Regions from separate parts of the Priestia sp. FSL W8-0001 genome, predicted to be linked through region 2. Evidence: riboswitches for the same ligand, from Rfam matches in the RefSeq annotation. Region 2 holds a riboswitch; the other holds the start of a gene.
What was found. Region 2 has a riboswitch for glycine ahead of gcvT (glycine cleavage system aminomethyltransferase GcvT). Riboswitches for the same ligand answer to the same signal wherever they lie in the genome.
Positions count from the first base shown of each region.

Region 1 (3,417 bases), 1.5 Mb from region 2:
GAAGACTTCTTGAAATTTATTGACTACAACGAGCCGATGCCTGAGATTATGAAAACACAAGTGATGGATATGGTGCGTGAACACGTCAGCGAAACGTTTGAAGCAGAAAGCGTAGAACTTGAACAGTTTGAGTCGGACATGGAACTGTGGGCAACAAGTGAAAAGCGTGAGCTTCAAGAACGTTTGGATACCCATCAAGTTATGGAAGCTGCTGCTCATATCGTCGAGCATACGCCTGATGCCGAGCTTAAAATGAAGCTTGGCGAAACGGAGATTAAAGGACTGTTAGCGGATTTCGGGGAAAATATTCACTTAGCGAAAGTGAACGGACGCTACGTGGCGTTAATTGAAGCAGAATCGATTTTGTTTGAAAAAGGCGCGTCTCCGATTGAGTTTCATAAGCCTGGGGATTTGCACGGGATTATTGAGAAAATCAGCAGTAAGCGCTGGGAAGAATGAGCCAAAAATAATAAACGGACGCATCTATTTTTTACTTTACTTGCAATACTGAACTGTTTCTGTTATTCTTAAGAAGAATTATTTTTGTTCGGTAAGGATTGACAAGTTAACAACTTTCGTCTGAAGATTTGAGCAAGAATAGTAACACAATGTGTGCAAAGCACACGAGGAGGCAACAACAATGGAACAAGGTAAAGTAAAATGGTTTAACGCAGAAAAAGGTTTTGGATTCATCGAGCGCGAAAACGGAGACGATGTATTCGTACATTTCTCAGCAATCCAAAGCGAAGGTTTCAAATCTTTAGATGAAGGTCAAGCTGTAACTTTTGAAGTAGAGCAAGGTCAACGTGGACCTCAAGCTACTAACGTTCAAAAAGCGTAATTAATACGGACATCTATGTACAGACTCTACTTGTAGAGTCTGTTTTTAATTTACATTGAAATTTGGACATAATAAAAACCCTACTCACGAATGAATAGGGAACATCAAAACACAGATAGTAACTGGTAAAGAAAATGGTAAACTTAGTATAGCATAGTATTCTTATAATACCTAATTTTTTATTACACATCTCATGATAATCAGTAACTAGCCATCCACTGCGATATCCGCCCTCTCCCTCTTTCTCCTCGTCTTAACTTTCACTTATTTGTACAGTTACAATAATTTGTTTACATTCTACTTTAAATATTCTCAAAATACAGTATTTTAAGCTCATGCCTTTTTTAACTAATGGCACATTAAACAAACAATCACTACTTTAGACTCAACTGTAAGAGCTATTTCAGATGGCTCAATAGAAAATGCAGATACAAGCTTTTGGGACACGCTTGCCTCCCAAACAACTCGCCCTTCTGGAAAAGACGAGTAATAAAAATTATCACAGGAAAGCGACTGATAGGCTCTTTCCTTTTTTTCTATTTATAACAATTGTACCCTTTTCCCTTTGCTGAACTATTGATGAAAAGCCTTAGCTCCTACCTCTCCTCTCACCTTTTGCTTCCATTGCTCTATTTTTAAGTGTGATATAGCACAAAACACTCTCCCATTCTAAGTAAACATGATGAAACAATAGAAATGTTCAAAAAACATTGACTATCTTTTCTTTTGTTGATATGATTTTTCTATTGGTTTTTGAGCCAATGTTAAATTGAATATTCCCCAAGCAATGATTGTTGTGGATAACACTACAACAGGAGCAGCTTCTGGAGAGACCGCTTAGGCGGCGCCGAAGGATTCACAATCTCAGGCAAAAGGACAGAAGAGTAACGATACATACGTATGTTATTCGATGACCTATTCGAGATTGGATTCTTCCAATCTCTTTTTTTATTTTCTATATTATTTTTGAGGTGATTATTATGCAACAAAAGCGCGCTGTGGTTAGCGTAATTGGACAAGATCAAGTAGGGATTATTTCAAGCGTCACAACTGTCTTATCAAATCAAGGTGTTAACATCCTCGATATTAGTCAGACAATATTACAAGATTTCTTTACGATGATGATGATTGTCGATGTATCAGCTATTGAACTAAACTCGCTACAACATTCTTTAAATAACGTTAGCGAAGAGCTTGGTTTAAAAATTCACGTGCAGCTTGAAGAAACGTTTCAAGCTATGCATCGCGTATAAAAGGAGGAATAAATATGAGTATTGCTTTAACAGAAATGATGGAAACCATCCGAATGGTTCAAATGGAGAACCTCGATATCCGTACAGTAACAATGGGTATCAGTTTAAGAGACTGTGCTGATTCTAACTTTGAAACAATGAATCAAAATGTCTACAACAAAATTGTTTCATATGCAGGTGAATTAAAAGAAACTGCTGAACAGGTTGAAAAAGAATATGGAATTCCAATTGTAAATAAGCGTATTTCAATTACTCCTATCGCAGAGATTTTAGGTCATGCAACGGTTGAACAAACAATCACGCTCGCTAAAACATTAGACCGTGCTGCACAACAGGTTGGTGTCGATTTTATCGGAGGCTTCTCAGCTCTTATTCATAAAGGAATTTCAAAGAGTGATCAAACGTTGCTAGACGCGTTACCTGAAGCTCTTAGCGTAACAGAACGCGTTTGTTCTTCAATCTCAGTAGCCACCACTCGTACCGGTATTAATATGGATGCTGTAAAACAGCTCGGCGTTATTATTAAAGAAGCGGCTAACCGTACAAAAGATCGTGATGGCATTGCTTGCGCCAAGCTGGTTGTGTTCTGTAACCCTGTTGAAGATAATCCATTTATGGCCGGGGCTTTTCACGGCTCAGGTGAAGGTGAAGTGGTCTTAAACGTAGGTGTTAGTGGCCCTGGTGTTGTTTTAAATGCACTAAAACGTCATCCTAATGCTGATTTAGGTGAGGTATCTGAAGTAATTAAAAAGACGGTATTTAAAATTACGCGCGCTGGTGAGTTAATTGGACGCGTAGTGGCTGAACGACTAAACGTTCCCTTTGGCATCATGGATTTATCACTGGCTCCTACTAATGCTATTAACGACAGCGTTGCTGAAATTTTAGAAGAAATTGGGTTAGAACGTGTGGGTACTCATGGTACAATTGCTGCGTTAGCACTTATGAACGATGCTGTGAAAAAAGGAGGCGCAATGGCTAGCTCTTACGTTGGTGGTCTAAGTGGGGCTTTTATTCCGGTCAGTGAAGATAACGGGATGATTAAAGGTATTACCGACGGTTCTCTAAATCTATCAAAACTTGAAGCGATGACCTGCGTATGTTCTGTTGGTTTAGATATGATTGCTTTAACAGGAGATGTTAGTCCTGCTACGCTTTCAGGAATGATTGCTGATGAAGCGGCAATTGGAATGATTAACAAAAAAACAACCGCAGTACGCGTTATCCCTGTTCCCGGTAAAAGTGAAGGTGAAATGGTAGAATTCGGTGGTCTTCTAGGACGAGCTCCAGTCATGGGTGTTAACCCTTATAGCTCTGAGCGAT
Region 1 is NZ_JBBPAL010000001.1:1,654,733-1,658,149, reverse strand. Features, by position in the region: gene MKZ18_RS08745 (DUF3900 domain-containing protein) at 1-459, shown strand, start outside; gene MKZ18_RS08740 (cold-shock protein) at 641-841, shown strand; partial or broken gene MKZ18_RS08735 (carboxypeptidase) at 1,200-1,331, shown strand; glycine riboswitch at 1,656-1,731, shown strand; gene MKZ18_RS08730 (ACT domain-containing protein) at 1,822-2,094, shown strand; gene MKZ18_RS08725 (PFL family protein) at 2,109-3,417, shown strand, end outside.
Region 1: another riboswitch for glycine. It lies ahead of MKZ18_RS08730 (ACT domain-containing protein); the one in region 2 lies ahead of gcvT (glycine cleavage system aminomethyltransferase GcvT).

Region 2 (3,417 bases):
TTTTTCCACGCTTAAATCCACCCCTAAACGGAACAGATGTAATACCGTGTTGTTTTAAATACCACTGTAAATAAAGCTGAGTTGCTCGATATTCCGTAAAAATGATGACTTTATCATTAATCTGTTGAATTAATTCAATTACCTTTTCTGCTTTCGCATTTTGAGGAACGGTTTGTACTTTTTCAAGGAGTGGTTTAAGTATCTGAGTAGCTTTTTCACTGTTTTCGTCCTCTTGGCGTTCAAGCATGCTTTTTAAGGTCATAAATACTGCTTCGCGACTGCTACAAGCTTCGCGCTGCAATGTTAAAATTGCAAAGGAACTGCTGGGTAAATTTGAATGTTGCTTAAATGAAGTGATTTGATCATACAACTCTCGTTCTTCAGATGAAAACTCAACAGGAACGGTTTGAACAATTCGTTTTGTCCATTCAATACCTGTGTCTTGCCTGCGGTTTCGAATCATCACTTTGTTAACGAGTTCCTTTAAATACTCATCATTTTGAACAGAACGTTTCTTAGCAGAAAATAAATCAGCAAAATAATCTTTGTTTCCTAGGTGGCCTGGTTTTAATAACGAAACTAAGTTGAAAATCTCTTCTACTCGATTTTGAATTGGTGTCGCTGTTAATAATAAGCAGAACTTTTTCTTTAAGCTTTGAACAAACTCATAGTTTTTTGTTTTATTATTTTTTAGTTTATGAGCTTCATCGATGATGATAAGGTCATAATCTTGTTCTAATACAATTTCGCGATGAGGAGAGCGCTTGGCTGTATCAATGGATGATACTACTACGTCGCATTGCTCCCACACGTATGTTTTCTTTTGTGGAACAGCAGGAATAAAAAATTTATGGTTAAGTTCCATTGCCCATTGGGATACAAGTGATGCTGGTACAAGAATAAGGGCTTTTTTCACAAGACCACGAATCATATATTCTTTTAAAATGAGTCCTGCTTCAATTGTCTTTCCAAGCCCCACTTCGTCAGCTAAAATCGCTTTTCCATTCATTTCTTCTACCACTTTTTTAGCTACTTCTAACTGGTGTGGATGCGGGGTTAGGTCTGTTAAATGGCGAGGTGCTTGCAGACCTTCAAATTCAGTAATTAACGTTTGCTCCTCGATTTCATATGCTAATTTATACATTTCCCAATCAGACCAAGAGCCGTCTTGCTCAAGTTTATTTAAAAAAGTAGATTCCCATGCTTCATCTTTCTTCATACTGATGTTCATCGTTAGTTTTGCTCCTTTCTGAAAGTTTTTATTGAACTGCTGAACAGAATCATGTAGGATAAAAATATATTTTAGAAAATTTAAAATAGAAAATAGATTGTCACTAAATGAACTATTTTGTTATTGATGTGTGTAAGTAATAGTTTCTTAGTAGTATGCCCAAAATTACAAACTTTATAGAGGCGAATGATGACAAGGGGAGAGACTGCTTTAAAGTGGCGCCGAAGGAGCAAACAACATGTGAATCTCTCAGGCAAAAAGACTCTTGTTGGACGCAACTCTGGAGAGCGTCTATTTCGAATAGACCACCCACGAGGCAAACCTATTTAACGGGTAAACTTTCAGGTGAAAAGGACAGAGACTTCCTGCTATACAGCAGGGAGTTCTCTGTCCTTTTTTATGTGTAAAAAAGATACGATGATTCCCCGAAACCAAAGCAAATGGCCTTATATGAGGAGGATGTTAAATGACTGAGCTAAACAAAACACCACTTTACGATGTCTATCAACAGTACGGTGGAAAGATTATTGATTTTGGAGGTTGGGCTCTTCCAGTTCAATTCTCATCTATTAAAGAAGAACATCATGCGGTTCGTACAAAAGCTGGCCTGTTCGATGTTTCTCACATGGGAGAGTTTGATGTAAAAGGGACAAATAGCTTGGCGTTTTTACAAAAAGTTATGACGAATGATGTTTCAGTATTACGTCCAGGTAAAGCACTATATACCGCAATGTGCTATGAAGATGGGGGCACAGTGGATGATCTCCTTGTTTATCAAAAAGGAGAAGATGACTACCTGCTTGTTGTAAACGCAGCAAATATTGAAAAAGACTTCGAATGGCTACAGCAGCATAAGCCAGAGGATATTGAGCTTGTAAATCGTTCAAGTGAGTTTGCTTTACTAGCTTTGCAAGGTCCAGCAGCACAAGGTGTTTTGCAGAAATTAACATATGAATCATTATCTGACTTGAAACCATTTACATTTAAAGATGATGTAGAAGTAGCAGGTGTGAGAGCGCTTGTTTCACGTACAGGCTATACAGGCGAGGATGGTTTTGAACTGTACTGTTCTGCATCAGATGTAGTAACGCTTTGGACTGAGCTTTTAAAAAATGAAGAGGTAGTTCCATGTGGATTAGGAGCACGAGATACGCTTCGTTTTGAAGCAACTTTAGCTTTATATGGTCAAGAGCTTTCAAAAGATATTACGCCAATTGAAGCACGTATCGGATTCGCAGTGAAAACGGATAAAGAAGATTTTATCGGCAAAGAGGTATTAAAGCGTCAGCGTGAAGAAGGACCAAACCGCAAGCTTGTTGGGCTTGAAATGATTGATAAAGGAATTCCACGACATGGATATGAAGTGTTTAGTGAGGAAGAAGAGATTGGCTTTGTTACAACAGGCACACAATCGCCAACTTTAAATAAAAACATTGGTCTTGCACTTATCGATGCTAAACATGCTGAGCTAGGTACAGAAGTGTATGTGCAAGTGCGAAAAAGACGTTTAAAAGCAAAAGTCGTGAAGACACCTTTTTATAAGCGTTCAAAATAATGTTGGGTAATTAAAGAGAGGGGACAAAAGAATGGTACATCGTTATTTACCAATGACATCAGAAGATCAGCAGCAAATGTTAAAGGCAATTGGCGTGTCTTCAGTGGATGAGTTGTTTTCAGATATCCCAGAAAGCGTTCGTTTCCAAGGGGAATACAATATAAAAAAAGCGGCATCAGAATCTGAGCTAGTAAAAGAGTTAACAAACTTAGCTACTAAAAATAAGAACGTAAAGGAATACGCTTCATTTTTAGGAGCAGGTGTTTATGATCACTATATGCCAATTATTGTTGATCACGTTATTTCGCGTTCAGAGTTTTACACAGCTTATACACCATATCAGCCTGAAATTTCGCAAGGAGAGCTGCAGGCTATCTTTGAATTTCAAACGATGATTTGTGAGCTAACAGGAATGGATGTTGCCAATTCATCCATGTACGATGGTGGTACAGCACTTGCTGAGGCAGCCATGTTAAGTGCAGGTCAAACGAGAAAGAAAAAAGTGTTAGTTTCAGAAACAGTTCACCCTGAATCACGAGCTGTGTTAGAAACGTACGCAGCAGGTCAGTACATTGAAGTAGTAGAAGTACCAAGCAAAGACGGCGTAACGGATCTGACGGTGCTGAAGGAG
Region 2 is NZ_JBBPAL010000001.1:3,173,038-3,176,454, reverse strand. Features, by position in the region: gene MKZ18_RS16790 (DEAD/DEAH box helicase) at 1-1,231, opposite strand, end outside; glycine riboswitch at 1,418-1,506, shown strand; glycine riboswitch at 1,510-1,591, shown strand; gene gcvT (glycine cleavage system aminomethyltransferase GcvT) at 1,698-2,786, shown strand; gene gcvPA (aminomethyl-transferring glycine dehydrogenase subunit GcvPA) at 2,818-3,417, shown strand, end outside.